Regions from separate parts of the Kitasatospora sp. NPDC059160 genome, predicted to be linked through region 2. Evidence: riboswitches for the same ligand, from Rfam matches in the RefSeq annotation. Region 2 holds a riboswitch; the other holds the start of a gene.
The links. A riboswitch is a leader RNA that binds a small molecule or an ion and turns the genes downstream of it on or off. The one in region 2 is predicted to bind magnesium.
Positions count from the first base shown of each region.

Region 1: another riboswitch for magnesium. It lies ahead of ACFXOZ_RS14060 (NRAMP family divalent metal transporter); the one in region 2 lies ahead of ACFXOZ_RS06580 (NRAMP family divalent metal transporter).

Region 1 is NZ_JBHZCN010000027.1:10,680-18,612, forward strand. It holds gene ACFXOZ_RS14030 (ABC transporter permease) at 1-1,333, opposite strand, end outside; gene ACFXOZ_RS14035 (glyoxalase) at 1,433-1,798, opposite strand; gene ACFXOZ_RS14040 (hypothetical protein) at 1,795-2,277, opposite strand; gene ACFXOZ_RS14045 (winged helix-turn-helix domain-containing protein) at 2,345-2,758, opposite strand; gene ACFXOZ_RS14050 (hypothetical protein) at 2,794-3,054, opposite strand; gene ACFXOZ_RS14055 (hypothetical protein) at 3,125-3,466, opposite strand; gene ACFXOZ_RS14060 (NRAMP family divalent metal transporter) at 3,570-5,219, opposite strand; M-box (ykoK) riboswitch at 5,581-5,758, opposite strand; gene ACFXOZ_RS14065 (YhgE/Pip domain-containing protein) at 5,937-7,262, shown strand; gene ACFXOZ_RS14070 (FdhF/YdeP family oxidoreductase) at 7,269-7,933, opposite strand, start outside.
Region 2 is NZ_JBHZCN010000010.1:103,009-110,941, reverse strand. It holds gene ACFXOZ_RS06590 (FtsX-like permease family protein) at 1-2,564, opposite strand, end outside; gene ACFXOZ_RS06585 (ABC transporter ATP-binding protein) at 2,561-3,355, opposite strand; M-box (ykoK) riboswitch at 3,524-3,700, shown strand; gene ACFXOZ_RS06580 (NRAMP family divalent metal transporter) at 4,066-5,751, shown strand; gene ACFXOZ_RS06575 (MgtC/SapB family protein) at 5,923-6,657, shown strand; gene ACFXOZ_RS06570 (YoaK family protein) at 6,734-7,411, shown strand; gene ACFXOZ_RS06565 (hypothetical protein) at 7,584-7,933, opposite strand, start outside.

The DNA.
Region 1 (7,933 bases), on a different contig from region 2:
GCAGCCAGACCACCAGCGGGAACAGGAAGTTGGCGGGGAAGCTGGCGAGCACCTGGACCAGCGGCTGGGCGATCCTGGTCAGCCGGGGGGAGAAGCCGATCCGCACGCCGATCGGCACCCAGACGACGGTGGCGACCGCGACCAGCACCACCACCCGGGCCAGGGTGGCGAGGCCGAGCAGCAGGGGCTCGCCGAAGACGCCGAGGCCGGTGGTGCCGGCGAGGTAGCGGCCGAGGTCGACCAGGCCCCAGAGCACGATGCCGCCGGAGACGACGGCGAAGAGGAGGTCGCCGGTGCGCTGCCGGGCGCGGCTGACCGCGAGCGGCCGGTCGTCGGTGCCGAAGACCCGTCCGGCCCGGTCCAGGGCCCGGCCGAGGGGCCGCAGCACCCGGCCGAGCAGGCCGGGCAGCCGGGAGCGGCGCAGCAGGGCGAGCACGACGGAGCGCTGCACCTCGGTGGCCTCGGACTGCTCGTTCTTGAAGCGTTCGGCCCAGGCGGTGAGCGGCCGCCAGAACAGGAAGTTCACGCCGATGACCAGGACGGCCATGGTGGCGATCGCCCAGCCGACCCGGCCGAGGTCGCCGGCGGCGATGGCGGCGCCCGCGTAGGAGCCGACCCCGGGCAGGGCGTAGCGCTGGTTGTCGACGCTGATCGCCTCGGAGGCGACCAGGAAGAACCAGCCGCCGCCGAAGCTGAGCATGCCGTTCCAGACCAGGCCGATCATGCCGGAGGGCAGTTCGACCTTCCGGAACCGCATCCACCGGCTGAACCGGAAGGAGCGGGACAGCTCGTCGAGTTCGCGCGGCAGCGAGACCAGTGAGTGGTAGAAGCCGAAGGTCATGTTCCACGCCTGGGACGTGAAGATGGCGAACACGGCCGCGCACTCCAGGCCGAGCTCGGAGCCGGGGAACAGGGCGAGGAAGCCGGTGACGGCGACGGTCAGGAAGGCGAGCACCGGCACCGACTGGAGGATGTCCAGCGCGGGGATCAGCACCCGTTCCAGCCGGCGGCTGCGGGCGGCGGCGTAGGCGTAGCCGAAGGTGAAGCCGACCGAGAGGACCAGCGCCGCGAACATCCGCAGCAGCGAGCGCGCGGCGTCGTACGGCAGCCGGGCCGGGTCGGTGTCCACGGCGGCGTCGCGCGCGGTGGAGAACCGTACGGTGGTGCCCTGTCCGACCCGCAGTGCGAGGTAGAGCAGGACCAGGACGGCGGCGGCCACGACCACGTCCGCCCAGCCCGCCCGGGGGGCCCGGCCCGCCCGGGACGGGCGGCCCGCGGTCCGGGGCGGCAGCGGGCCCCGGGACGGGCCCGGGGCGGACTTCGGGAAGGACATGACGGGGACCTCCGGCGCAAACCCGGGCAGTCTGCTCCCTTCTGACGTCCGTACGCAAATGGACCGGTGTTTCGGTCCGGTGCTCAGGCCGGAGGGGGCCTACGCGGTTTCGACGAACTCCAGCAGGTTGCCGACCGGGTCGGTGGTGTAGAAGCGGCGCCGGGGCGGGAGGCTGTCGTCCCAGACGACCTGGGCGCCGAGTCCGGCGAGGCGTTCGGCGAAGTCCTCGATCTCGCAGACCGCCATCCCGGGGTGGGCCTTGACACTGGGGCGGAAGCGCTCCTCGATGCCGAGGTAGAGCCGGACCCGGCCGCCGTCGGCGGCGAACCAGCAGCCGCCGCGGCCGGTCAGCGGCTGGGGCTTGGGGATCTCGGCCATCTGCAGGACGTCGCCGTAGAAGGCGCGCAGCAGGGGCTCGCTGCCGGGTGGCGCGGAGAGCTGGACGTGGTCGAGGGCCGTGATCACTTCGGCTTCCTCTCGGAGGGGTCGGACGGGGTGGACGTGGCGTGCTGCCGGGCCGCGGTGACCAGCAGCCGGGCGGTCGGGGTGGGCAGGCCGAGGTGGTGGGCGATCCACTGGGGGTCGTGCCCGTGGGTGGCGAACACCCAGGCGGTGTAGAGCCGGTTGAGGCCGGGGGCGTCGGGGCCGAGCAGGAGCGGGCGGACCTGCTCCATCGGGAAGCCCTCCAGCGAGCGGGCGCTGAACCACTGGGCGTCGTCCTCCGGGGCGGGAGGTGCGGCCAGGCCCGCCCGCTGCCGGCTGTGGGCCAGCAGCAGGGCGAGCAGCAGCCCGACGGCCGAGCCGCCGATGAGCACGCCGGAGAGGAACAGGCGCAGCGGAGCGGGCGCGGCGCCGAGGGCGGCGACCTGGAGGGCGAGGAGGAGCACGGCGACGCAGAGCGCCGTACCTCGGCTCGTCCAGGGGAACAGGGCGGTCCGGGTCATGCGGTGTCCTCCTCCGGTTGGTGTCGGCGCTGTCGGTGGTGCCACTGGCGCTGCGGCGGGGCCGGCCTCAGGCGGCGCGGACCAGCCGGGGGTCGTACTTGTAGCCGATCTGCCGGACGGTGGCGATCGCCTCCCGGTGGCCGGGGCCGAGCTTGCGGCGGATCCGGGCGATGTGGGTGGCGATGGTGCGGGTGTCGCCGGTGTCCGGCCGGCCCCAGACGGACTCCATCAGCTGGCGGCGGGAGTGCACCCGCAGCGGGTTGCCGACCAGGTGGGCGAGCAGTTCGAACTCCAGGTACGGCAGGTCGAGGTGCTGGCCGTCGACGGTGACGGTGCGCTGCTCCTGGTCGACCACCAGGCCGGCCGAGTCGAGGACGGGCCGCGGGCCGGGGACGGTCCGGGCGGCGGGGACGGCCCGCAGGGCGGGGGCGGCGGTGTGGTCCGAGAAGATGGCGTCGAGCCTGCGGTAGCGCACGGCCATGGCGGATGCTCCTTCGGCTGGTGGGGTCGGTCGGGTCAGTGGCCGGGGTGCCAGGAGGCTTCCAGTCGGGCCGTCCCGTCCGGGCCGGTGACGGAGTGCCAGCTGGCCCGCATCCGGGTGGGCCGGTCGTTCGGAAGTCCCGGGGCCGGGCTCGGGGCCGGGGCGCCGACGGCGCGCAGCACGGTGTTGTCGAGCGGGCTGGCGGCCAGCCGTCGGCCCACCGCGGCGAGGGCGGCGCGCAGTCGGCCGCGATCGGTGGACGGGAGGGCGGGCTGGAAAGCGGCAACGATGGACATGGCTGGTCACCTCCGTGACAGGACAGGCAAGATCTGAACAAGTGCGCCGGTGCGCAGGGGAGTTGATGATTCAGGCGGCGGCGGGCGCGGGCGTGGTCGCGGCGGCGGCCCGGTGGCGGGCGGCGGCGAGGGCGATCCGGTGCGCGGCGGCCGGCGGAAGGTCCGCGGTGGGGGTCCCCCCGGCCGGAGGCTGGGGGAGGGCGAGCCAGTCCGGGCGGTGGCCCTGGCGGGCCAGCAGGTAGGCCAGGTGGACACGGGGCTCGTACGCGGAGGCCGGGGTGTTGCGGGTGCCCGAGCGGGGGCAGCTGCCGGGGTCGTCGAGGCGGTAGGCGCGCTCGACGCCGTCGTGCAGGGCGAGTCGGACGCTGGGGCAGTGGTGGAAGAGGTGGTGGAAGGGGGTGGTGGTGCGCATGGCCGTACTGCCTTCCTTACCCCGGGTGCGGGGTGGTCGAGGGTTCCGGGGCGGGGCCGGGGGCGGCGGGCCGTGGTGTGCGGCGCCGCCCCCGGCGTCCGGGTCAGTGGTTCAGTGCGGTCTGCACGATCTTGACGATCACCATCACCATCGCGACCAGCAGGTAGACGCGCAGGGCGCCCATGCCGAGCTTGCGGGTGGTGGACATCACCGGCTTCTCCAGGGTCTCCAGCGGGGGCATCCGCCAGTTCTCCCGGCCGGTGCGGTCGATCGGGTCCTCCTTGGTGCCGCGGCGGCCGGAGAGGAAGGAGTACCCGGCGACCAGGACGCCCGCCACCCCGCAGCCGGCCATGATCCGCAGGATCGCGTCCGAGCTGATGTCCGGCCAGACGACGGCCGCGGTGAGGATCAGCGACAGCGTGACCAGCACGCCGACCACGGCGGCGGTGAAGGCGTTGGTCTTGGGACCGTTCACCCAGGGGCCGAGCACCGCCTTGTCGTTGCAGAGCAGCAGCAGGAAGACGGTGGCGGAGGGCAGCAGCACCCCGGCCAGCACCTGGACGAACTGGGTCATCAGGCCCTGCATGTAGCCGGTGGACAGCAGGGTGATGGCGGCCGCGGCGATCACCAGGCCCGCGTAGATGCCGTAGAAGCCCTTGGCGCCCTTGACCCCGCGGTGCAGCGAGTGCTTGATGCCGAAGACGTCGCCGATGGCGTAGGCGGTGGAGAGCGAGACGGCGAAGGCGCCGATGATCGAGGCGTCCAGCAGGGCGATGGCGAACAGCACGCCCGCCAGGTGGCCGGCCTTGTCCTCGATGCCCTTGGCGACGGCCCCGGCGTCGGAGAACTGGCCGAAGCCGTCGGTGCCCGCGAAGGCGGCGGCGGTGAAGCCCATCATGGCGGCGGCGCCGATGATCACGATCGCGATGCCGATCCAGAGGTCGGCCTTCTCGTACTTCATGAAGCGCGGGGTGATCCGCTTGTCGATGACGTACGACTGCTGGAAGAACAGCTGCCAGGGGGCGACGGTGGTGCCGACGATCGAGATGATCACCAGCATGACCGCGGCCAACTCGCCCGCGCCGCCCGGCATCTGCGGCACCACGAAGTCGTGGGCCATCTGCGAGGTCTTCGGGTGGACCATGAAGTAGATCGGCACCAGCAGCAGCGAGCCTATGCACAGGGTCACCGCGACCCGCTCGAAGCGCTGGAAGGAGCCGGTGAAGGCCGAGGCGATGATGATCGCCGCCGCCAGCACCACCGAGGCGACCTTGGGCAGGCCCAGGTAGCCGGCCGCGAGCGTCACGCCGATGAACTCGGTGACCAGGGTGAGGGCGTTGAGCAGGAAGAGGTCGATGACGCTGAACGCGCCCCAGAACTTGCCGAAGCGCTCCAGGATCAGCCGGGCGTGGCCGACACCGGTGACCGCGCCCAGGCGCAGCACCATCTCCTGGTTGACGTACAGCACGGGCACCAGCATCAGCAGCGTCCACAGCAGCTGGGTGCCGTAGTTCTGGCCGGCCTGGCCGTAGGTGGAGAAGGCGCCGGCGTCGTTGTCGCCGACCATCACGATCAGGCCGGGGCCGACGATCGCCAGCAGGGTCTTGAGTCTTGCCGACAGGCCTTGGCGCGGTGCGTCGTCATCGAGCTTGATGGTGCCGAGCGCACCCTTGATGTCGCCGACGTGGGCGTCGTCCAGTACGGCCGAACGCTGCTTCTGCGGCTTGGAGTTGAGTGTGGCGTTGGTGGTCATGACGTTCCTCCCGTGGACCCCGGGACAGGCGGGGTGATGGGGGCGCGCAGCAGTAATTCCCCCTGCGTGCGGGCACGGCGCACCGGCCCGCGGCGGGGCGGTGCCCGGGCGGGCACGGCGGAGCCGCGTGCGTGCTGGCGAACGGTGCGACGACGTCGCCGCCATGACGTGACGGTGCGTCAGTTGTACGCGCAGGGAAGGTTGTTACCGCGTGCCGGAGGTGTACGAGGACAGGCGGGGGTAGGGGCTACTGTGGCCCGGACTACTGCAATCCATGTCTCTCGCCTCCTCCCGGTCGACGCACCCCGTGGTGCGTGTCATCGACACGGCAAGGAGTTCACCGGCGCGCGCGACTGCCACCGGTTCACCCCAACTCGTCAGAGCTTTGGCACTCCACGGCGTGTCCAACCCGTTCGGGCCGGAAGCCACTTCGGATCAACCCTTAGGTCGGGAAGATCTGTCCTAACCCTGGGCGTCTCTCGACGTCGTCGGATCAGTGGCCTGTGTCCGTGAAGAAGCCTCACCGAACGAGGTGCCTTCTTCAAACCTCCAGAAGCATAGACCGACGGAAGCGCGATACTTGCGCACTTGGTAGAACCTTTACCTTTCGCGAGGCGTGACGTCCGTCCGGGTGACGCGGGTTTGAGCGCCACGTGACGACGGAACGACTTCCCGCCGGATCCGTACCCGCACACGCACACGCAGCTGAGGGGTGGCATGGCGACCGCAGGCTCCCAGACCGCAGGACCTCCGGGGGCTCCCCGGCGGGCGAGGGCGCTGGCACTCGCCCGGCGCCCGAAGCTCTGGCTCTTCCCCGGCGTCCTGTGCGCCCTGGTGGCCGCGCTGCTCTCGCTGCTCTACCTGGGCGGCATCGTCAACCCGACCGGGCACCTGCACCGGCTGCCGATCGCCCTGGTGAACGCCGACCAGGCCCCGCCCCCGCCCGGCCAGCCGGTCAACCTCGGCACCCAGCTGACCCGCGCCGTGGTGGCCGGGACCCCGGACGACACCGTCCGCTGGCGCCAGACCGACGACGCGGGCGCCCGCGACCTGCTCGCCGCCGGCAAGGTCTACGGCGTGCTGCTCGTCCCCGCCGACTTCACCGCCACCGTCACCGCGCTCGCCGCCGGCGGGGCCACCCACCGGCCCACCCTCACCGTCCTCACCAACCCCGGCCTGGGCAGCCTCGGCTCCTCGATCGCCGCCCAGATCGCCCAGAACGCCGCCCACCAGGCCTCGGTCGCGGCCGGACAGCGGCTGCTGGCCGCCGTACCGGCCCAGGGCGGCCCGGGCGCCCAGGGGCCGGACACCGGCGCCACCGCCCGGCTGCTGCTCGCCGACCCGTTCGCCGTCGCCACCCAGGTCGGCCACCCGATCGGCAGCCACAGCGGCCTCGGCCTGAGCGCCTTCTACTTCACCCTGCTCGCCGTGCTGACCGGCTTCATCGGCGGCAACATCATCCACAACGGCGTCGACACCGCGCTCGGCTACAGCGACAGCGAGATCGGCCCCTGGCACACCCGCCGCCCGACCGTCCCGGTCAGCCGCACCCAGACCCTGATGCTCAAGATGCTGATGACCGCCGGGATCATGCTGGTCACCACCTCCCTGGTGCTGCTCTGCACGGCCGGGATCCTCGGCATGGACGCCCCGCACCAGGCCCTGCTGTGGGTGTTCGCCTACTGCGCCAGCCTCGCCGTCGGCCTCGGCGTGCAGGCGATCAACGCCGCGTTCGGCGGGATCGGGCAGCTGGTGTCCATGTTCGTGTTCATCGCGCTCGCCCTGCCGTCCTCCGGGGCGACCGTCCCGCTCCAGGCGGTGCCCGGCTTCTACCGCTTCCTGGCCGTCTTCGAGCCGATGCGGCAGCTGAGCGACGGCATCCGGGCGATCCTCTTCTTCGACGCCCGCTCGGACGCCGGGCTGGCCCGCGGCTGGGTCATGATCGCCATCGGGGTGGCGCTGGCCCTGGCCTTCGGCTTCGGGATGACCCGCTACTACGACCGCAAGGGCCTGCACCGCTGGACGCCCCAGCCCTCGGAGTAGGCCGGTCTAGCTCTTCGTCACGGTCACCTTGAGGTGCTTCATGATCGGCTGGTCGCTCTGGGTGCTGTGGTCGCCGATCGCGCACAGCACGTTCAGCTCCGGCATGTACCCGGCCGCGCAGCCGCGCGGGATGTCGTACGGGACGGCCAGGTAGCCGTGCACCGAGCGGGTGGAGCCGTCCCGGGCGGTGCTGGTGACGTCCACCGGGTCGAACTCGGCGATGCCGCGCTCGCGCATGTCGTCCCGGTTGAGGAAGACCAGGGTGCGCAGGTTCTGCACGCCCCGGTAGCGGTCGTCGTCCGAGTAGATGGTGGTGTTCCACTGGTCGTGCGAGCGCATCGTGCCGAGCGCCAGGGTGCCGGGCGCGGGGACGACGTCGGGCAGCGCGGCGGCGGAGAACTCGGCCTTGCCGGAGGGGGTGAGGAAGACCAGTTCGCGGGCGGGCTGCTTGATCCGGAAGCCCAGCGGCAGCCGCACCCGGCGGTTGAAGTCCTCGAAGCCGTCCAGGACTTCGGCCATGGTGTCGCGGATCCGGTCGTAGTCCTCGATGTACCACTCCCACGGGGTGGGGCTGTCCGGCAGGGCCGCGCGGGCCATCCCGGCGACGATCGCCGGCTCGGAGAGCAGGTGCGGTGAGGCCGGGCGCTTCATGCCGGCCGACAGGTGCACCA
Region 2 (7,933 bases):
AAGCCGTTCACCGCCCCGAGCAGCGCCCCGAGCAGGGCGATCAGCGCGCACTGCAGTCCCGCCATGGTCCGGCGGATCCGCGGCGGTGCGCCGACCGCGGCCAGGGTGGCCTGGTCCTGCCGGGAGTCGGCGGCCGCGAGCCCGGTGGCGATCCCGGCCGCGCCGAGCACGACCAGCCCGGCGAAGCCGCTGAGCGCGAGGGTGAGCGCGTCGCCCTTGGGCTGGTAGCCGCGCTCGACGTCCAGCTCGGCGTAGTGGTCCAGTCGGGCCGCGGCGGCCGCGGCCCGCTGCTGCGCCTTGCGGTCGGGCGGGGTGGCCGGGCGCCAGACCGCGCCCTGGGGCGCCGAGGCGAGGCCGAGCTTGGCCAGCGCGGTGGCCGGCATCAGCCCCTGGGCGTAGCGGGCGGCGTCCGGGTTGTCGACCAGCACCGCGTCCACCGGGACTTCCTGGAGGTCGGGCTTGGGGACCTGCCCGGGCTGCAGCGGGGCGCCGCCGCCTCCGCGCAGCAGCAGCACGGCCTTGCCGTCGGCGCCGATCAGCGACCGGTCGAAGACCAGCAGCTTCCCGGCGGCCAGCGCCTGTTCGGCCGTGCGGTCCCGCACGTCGAAGAGGTTGTGCAGCAGGGTGGCGTCCCCGGTGGCGAGGTGCGGGATGGCCGCGAGGTGGCGCATCTCCACCGGGCCCTTGAGGGTGACGGTGCTGGAGCAGTTGTCGCAGAACTTGTAGACGGCCTGGCCGACGTCGGCGCGCGGGCCGAGCCCGGACAGCTGCTTCTCCACCTCGGCCGGCAGCTGGGCGGCCTGCGGGCCCTCCCGGTGGCTGATCAGCTGGACGGCGCCGTACGGGGCCTCCGGCCGGTAGTCGCGCCGGTTCTCGGCGTCGGTGCTGGTGCTGTACACCCCGATCGCGACGGCCCCGGCCACGGCGGCCATCACCGCGGCGACGGCCGGTGCGGTGCGGGAGCGGTTGCGGGCGGAGTCGCGCAGCGCCAGCCGGGGGCCGAGCGGCAGCCGCCCGGCGAACCGGCCGAACAGGGCGACCAGCAGGGGGGTGCAGGCGAGCAGTCCGAGTTCGGCGAAGACCGAGCCGAGCAGCACCGTGAGGGTGCGGGCGTCGTAGGTGCTGACCACGGGCGCGCCGTGCTGGACGGCGCCCGCGCCGTACATCGCGATCGCGCCGCCGCCGAGGAGCAGCGCCACGCCGAGCACGGTGACCAGGCGGTTGGGCGCCCGGACGGTGTCCCGGCCGGTGAGGCCGGCGGTGACGCTGCGCCGGGCGGCCTGCCAGGCCGGCAGCGCGGCCGCGAGCAGGGCGGTGATCACACCGATCCCGGCGATGGCCAGCAGGTCCACCGGGGGGAGGGCGAAGTGGCCGAAGCGGGCACCGCCGACCTCCTCGATCACCGACCGCAGCGCGGCGACCAGCCCGGTGCCGACGGTCACCCCGAGGACCGCCCCGGCCAGGCCGAGCACCAGGCCGCCGCCGAGCACCACCGCGCCGATGTGGGTGCGCCGGCCGCCCGCGGCGCCGAGCAGCGCGAGCTGGCGGCGGGAGCGGCGGGCGCCGACCGCGAAGGCGGGCCCGGCGAGCAGGGCGACCTCCAGCAGCCCCATGCCGGTGACGGTGGCGACCACGACCTTGGTGCTGTTGCCGCCGGCGGGGTCGCGGTAGACGGTGGAGTCCCGGTAGTAGGGGACGGCGCCGTACGGCGGCGGGTCGAGCGCGACGGCCCGCGCGGTGAGGGTGTAGCCGTGGGCGTTGAACGACTGGACCGTGGCCCAGTCGAGGGCGGCCCCGCCCGGGAGGTGCACCAGCCAGGAGCCGCGGTTGGTGCGGCCCTGCCCGGGGGCGGGCTGTCCGGGTTCCGCCGCGGCGGCCAGCTGGTCGAGCAACTCGCCCGGGCGGGCGATGAGTTCGACCCGCTTGAGGTCGTCCGGGTGCTCCACCAGGCCGGTGATGCGGAAGGTGGTCCGCTCCAGTCCCTGGACGGTGGTGTCGCTGCCGAGCCGGAGCCCGGAGTTGTCCAGGAAGGCCTGGGTGACGGCGACTTCGTGCGGCGCGCCGGGCGCGCGGCCCTCGACCAGGTCGGCCCGGCCGCGCCAGACCGGGTCGCCCAGGTCGGCCTCGGCGGTGAGGGTGCGGACCAGGCCCTCGGGCGAGCTCGCACCGGTCTCCGGTCCGGTCCGGACGGGGGTGAGCGCGCTGCCGGGCGGCAGCAGCGAGCCGACCAGGGCGGTCGGGTCGGTGCTCGCGCCCTTGAGCTGCTCGGGCGTGGGCTGTTGGCCGGGCCGCGGCTGGACGGCGAACGCGCCGTCCTCGGCGACCGGGGCCTGTTCGACGGCCTGGCCCGGGCTGAGCGCGGTGACCAGCGCGTCCGCGCCGCCCACCACCCGCTCGACCCGTTCGGCGGGGGACAGCTGGCCGCTGCGGTGGACCACGTCGGCGCCGGTGACGCCGAGCACGGGCAGGGCGATCATGGCCACGATCAGGGCGCTGCGCCCCTTGGCCCGCAGGGCGTCGCGCCGGGCCATCCGCAGCGCGACCTTCCACGCTCCGAACCTCATCGGGCCACCTCGCCGAAGGAGTTGGCGGTGGAGTCGTCGAGGGGCTGGGAGCGGTGGACGGCGGCCCGGCTGTTGCCGGAGCGGCGTCCGACGCTCTCGGAGGCGACCGAGCCGTCCCGCAGGTGGACCACCCGGTCGGCCCAACTGGCGTGCGAGGCCTCGTGGGTGACCATCATGGCGGCCGCCCCGGCGTCGCAGCGGGCGCGCAGTACGGCGAGCACGGCGTCGCCGGTGGCGGAGTCGAGCGCCCCCGTGGGTTCGTCGGCGAGGACGAGCCGGCGCTCGCCGATCAGGGCGCGGGCGATGGCGACGCGCTGCTGCTGTCCGCCGGACATGTCGTCGGGGAAGCGGTCGGCGAGCTCGCCGATGCCCAGTTCCTCCAGGGCGGCGAGGGCCTCCCGGCGGGCGGTGCGTCCGGAGACGCCGTCGAGCTCGCGCGGCAGGGCGATGTTCTCGGCGGCGGTGAGCGCCGGGATCAGGTTGTAGTCCTGGAAGACGTAGCCGACGGAGCGCCGCCGCAGGTCGGCGAGCTTGCCCCGGCCGAGGCCGCCGAGGGTGACGCCCTCGACCAGCACCTCGCCGCCGCTGGGCAGGTCCAGCCCGCCGGCCAGGGTGAGCAGGGTCGACTTGCCCGAGCCGGAGGGCCCCATCACGGCGACGAACTCGCCGGCGTGGACGGTCAGGTCGACCTCGCGCAGGGCGTGCACCTCGGCGGCGCCGCGGCCGTGCACCCGGGAGACCCCGGCCAGCTGCAGGACGGGCGCGGGTCGGCTCGGATCGATGTGGGACATGGTTCCCCCTCGTGAGCTGTTCAGCTGCATATGTCGGTGAACTATATATGCCGGTGGAGGAAGAGCAAGTCGCGGCGGATTTGGTCAAGGTTCTACAAAGCTGTCGAAGATCGGCCGAAAAGGTGACTCGGGGTCGCCGCGCCGGGTCTATGCTTTGGGAGGTTTGAAAAGGCACCTCGTTCGGTGAGGCGTCTTCACGGACACAGGCCACTGACCCGACGACGTCGAGAGACGCCCAGGTTCAGGACAGGTCTTCCCGAGTTAAGGGTTGACCCCAAGTGGCTTCCGGCCGATCCGGCTGGACACGCCGTGGAGTGCCAAAGCTCTGACGAGTTGGGGTGTACCGGTCCTCGAAGACCGGTGTGCTCCTTGCCGTGTCGTGATGCGGCGCACAGACGGTGCGCCCCCGACCGGGAGGAGGCGAGAGACATGGACTGCGATAGTCCGGGCCACAGTAGCCCCTGCCCCCGCATGCTCTCGAACACCTCCGGCACGCGGTAACAACCTTCCCTGCGCGTTCACCCGAAGCTTCGTCCTGCGCTCAACCATGCCCGGACGCAAGCCGATTGACGCGTCGTCAGCATCATCGTGCCCGCACGGCCGCCGCCGCTCAGCGTCGCCGTACGGCGTGGATGCCGTGCGCCCGCAGGGAGGTCCGCCGCTGCGTGCCCCCTGACGCCCCCTCAAGGTAGGGGGAGGGAGGCCCCGCCATGACCAACGTGATGCTGGACCCGAAGATCCCCACGGTCCCCGCCGCTCCCGCCGCCCTCGCTGCGACCGCCGCCGCCAGGTCCGCCGTCCTGGACGACGCCCATGTCGGCGACATCAAGGGTGCGCTCGGCACCATCCGGCTCGACGACACCACCCCCCGCCACGGACTCTCCGCCCGGCTCAAGACCCTGCTGGCGATCGTCGGCCCCGGCCTGATCGTGATGGTCGGCGACAACGACGCCGGCGCCTTCTCCACCTACGGCCAGGCCGGCCAGAACTACGGCACCCAGCTGCTGTGGACGCTGCTCCTGCTCGTCCCGGTGCTGTACGTCAACCAGGAGATGGTGCTGCGCCTGGGCGCGGTCACCGGTGTCGGCCACGCCCGGCTGATCCTGGAGCGCTTCGGCAAGTTCTGGGGCGCGTTCAGCGTCATCGACCTCTTCCTGCTCAACGCCCTCACCCTGGTCACCGAGTTCATCGGCGTCACCATGGCGGCCGGGTACCTGGGCCTGCCCAAGGTCCTCTCCGTGGTGCTGGCGGCGGCGATCATCATCGCCTCGGCCTTCACCGGCTCCTTCCAGCGCTTCGAGCGGGTCGCCATCACGCTCTGCGTCGGCTCGCTGCTGCTGGTGCCGATCTACTTCATGGTCCACCCGAAGACCTCGCAGATGGCCCACGACTTCGTGACGCCGCAGATGCCCGGCGGCGCCGGCCAGCTCGCGGCCGTCATGATGGTCATCATCTCGATCGTCGGCACCACCGTCGCCCCCTGGCAGCTGTTCTTCCAGCAGTCGTACGTCATCGACAAGCGGATCACCCCGCGTTTCATGAGGTACGAGAAGGTCGACCTGTGGATCGGCATCGCGATCGTGATCATCGGCGCGGCCGCGCTGATCGGCCTCACGGCGGCGGCGTTCGCGGGCACCGACGGCTTCGGCCAGTTCTCCGACACGGCCGCCGTCGCCAAGGGCATCGAGGACAAGGCCGGCCACCTGGCGGGCGTGCTGTTCGCCATCGCCCTGCTGGACGCCTCGATCATCGGCGCCTTCGCCGTCTCGCTCTCCACCGCCTACGCCATCGGCGACGTCTTCGGCATCAAGCACTCGCTGCACCGCGGGGTCAAGGGCGCCAAGGGCTTCTACGCCGTGTACGCCGGACTGGTGGCCGTCGCCGCGACGATCACCCTGCTGTCCAACGGCTACACCCAGGGCCTGATCACCCAGTTCGTCCAGGTGCTGGCCGGGGTGCTGCTGCCCTCCGCCACCGTCTTCCTGCTGCTGCTCTGCAACGACAGGGCCGTGCTCGGCCCCTGGGCCAACGGGCCCCGGACCAACGCCTTCACCTCCACGGTGGTCGGCGTGCTGGTGATGCTCTCGCTGATCCTGACCGCCTCGGTGGTCTGGCCGGACATCAGCTCGGACGCGATCCTGTGGATCATGGGCGGCTGCGGCGTGATCGGGGTCCTGGTCGCGGGCTACTTCTTCACGGCCGGCCGCACCGGCACCAAGGAGGACCCGATCGACCGCACCGGCCGGGAGGACTGGCGGATGCCCCCGCTGGAGACCCTGGGCCGGCCGGTGATGTCCACCGCCCGCAAGGTCGGCATGGGCGCCCTGCGCGCCTACCTGCTGATCGCGATGGTCATGGTCATCATCAAGGTCGTCCAGACCGCGCTCAACCACTGAGCCGCCGAGCGGAGCCCGTACGGACGGGTGGCGGGCAGCGGCTCGCCACCCGTCCGTTCCTTTGCCCGCGATCCCCCGGCCCGCGTTGCCCGCGTTGCCCGTGTGCTCCGTACGGCCCGTACTACCCGTGTTGCCCCGTTTCCCCGTGAATCCTCTGGAGGAGGTGCCGTCGTGCACACCCTGACCACCGTCGAGTTCCTGGTCCGGCTCGCCACCGGCGTCGCCTGCGGCGCGCTGATCGGCATCGAGCGCCAGTGGCGGGCCCGGATGGCCGGCCTGCGGACCAACGCCCTGGTCGCCGCCGGTGCCACCCTGTTCGTCCTGTACAGCGAGGCGGTCGGCGACACCGGCAGCCCCACCCGGGTCGCCTCCTACGTGGTCTCCGGTATCGGCTTCCTCGGCGGTGGCGTGATCCTGCGCGACGGGGCCGGCGTCCGCGGCCTCAACACCGCCGCCACGCTGTGGTGTTCGGCCGCGGTCGGGGTGCTGGCGGCCTCCGGCAAGCTGGAGCTGGCCGCGCTCGGCACCTTCGCGGTGCTCGCCGTCCACCTGGTGCTGCGCCCGGCCGGCCGACTGCTCGACCGGTCCCCGCAGTCCGGCAGCGACCCGGACTCCACCACCCGGGCCACCGTCCACGTGGAGTGCGACCGCAAGTCCGAGACCCACATCCGGGCCCTGCTGCTCCAGGCCCTGACCGCCTCCGGCCTGGCCCCGACCGGCCTGCGCGCCCGCCGCACCGAGCAGGGCGACGCCACCAGCCTGCGGGCCACCGTGGCGATCACGGGCCAGGTGGCCCCGGCGCTGGAGCAGGTCGTCAGCCGGCTCTCGCTGGAGCCGGGCGTCCGGGACCTGCACTGGCACCTGGACGACGAGTCGGACGAACCGGGCAGCCCCGCGCTCGCCTGAGCACGCCTGAGCACGCCGGGGGAGCCGAGGTAGTAGAACGGAGGGACCGTCACGCGTACCCTCCGGAGGCCGTCCGATGCTGAGAGCCGACCCCGAGCACGGGCCGTTGGTGCCGATGCTGCTGGTGCTGACCCTCGTCACCGGGGTGGTGGACGCGGTCAGCTACCTGGAGCTCGGACACGTCTTCGTCGCCAACATGACCGGCAACGTGGTGTTCCTCGGCTTCGCCCTGGCCGGCGCCCCCGGCCTGTCCGCCACCGCCTCGCTGGCCGCCCTGGCCGCCTTCGTGCTCGGCGCCCTGGCCGGCGGCCACCTGGCCCGCCGCCTGCCCGGCCACCGGGGGCACCTGCTGACCGCCGCCGTCGCCGCCCAGGCGGTGCTCGTCGCCACGAGCACCGTCCTGGCGGCCGTGCTCGGCCACGGCTCCGAGCCCGCCCGCTACACCCTGATCGGGCTGCTCGCCCTCGCCATGGGCGGCCAGAACGCGGTGGTCCGCTCGCTCAAGGTCCCCGACCTCACCACCACCGTGCTCACCATGACCATCACCGCCCTCGCCGCGGACCGCACCGGCCCGCGCCGGCTCGCCTCGACGGTGTGGATGTTCGCCGGAGCCCTCCTCGGCGCCGTCCTGGTCCTGCACGCCGCCGTCCCGGTCGCCCTGGGCCTGGCGCTCGCCCTGCTGGTCGCGGTCGCCGCCCTCACCCACCACGCCGCCGGGCCCGTCCCGGCCCCGGCCTGGACGGCGCGCCGCTGAGGCCGCGGCAGCTCCGCCGGTCTGCCTGCCGCCGGACCGGTCCGGCCGTTCCCGTCCGGATCCTGCTGCCCACCTCCCCGGACGGACGGACAGACGGACAGACAGACAGACGGACAGACAGACAGACGGACAGACAGACAGACGGACGGTCGCGTTCGAGGCCGGGCCCCTTTCACTCCTCCCGGCGGTGCCCGGCGCGGCCGCTCCAGAGCGGCTCCAGCCGGGCCCACTCGGCGGTCCAGCCGGTCTCGGCCCGGCGGTTGAGCGCGCTCAGGCGCAGCCGCAGCGCGAAGGCGATCAGGGCGGACAGGGCGAGCAGTGCACCGGCGCCGGTGCAGGCCGCGGAGACGGCGAGGGCGGTGCGGTCGAGCGGCGGATCGGTGGCGTTGCCGGCCGGATCGACCCAGACCTGGACGACGCCGCCGACGGTTGGTGGGCCGGAGGCCTCGACGGTGCCGGTGTGCGGGGTGGCCCCGGGGTAGGTCCAGGCGGCCTCGACCTCGATCCGGTTGCCGTAGCCGC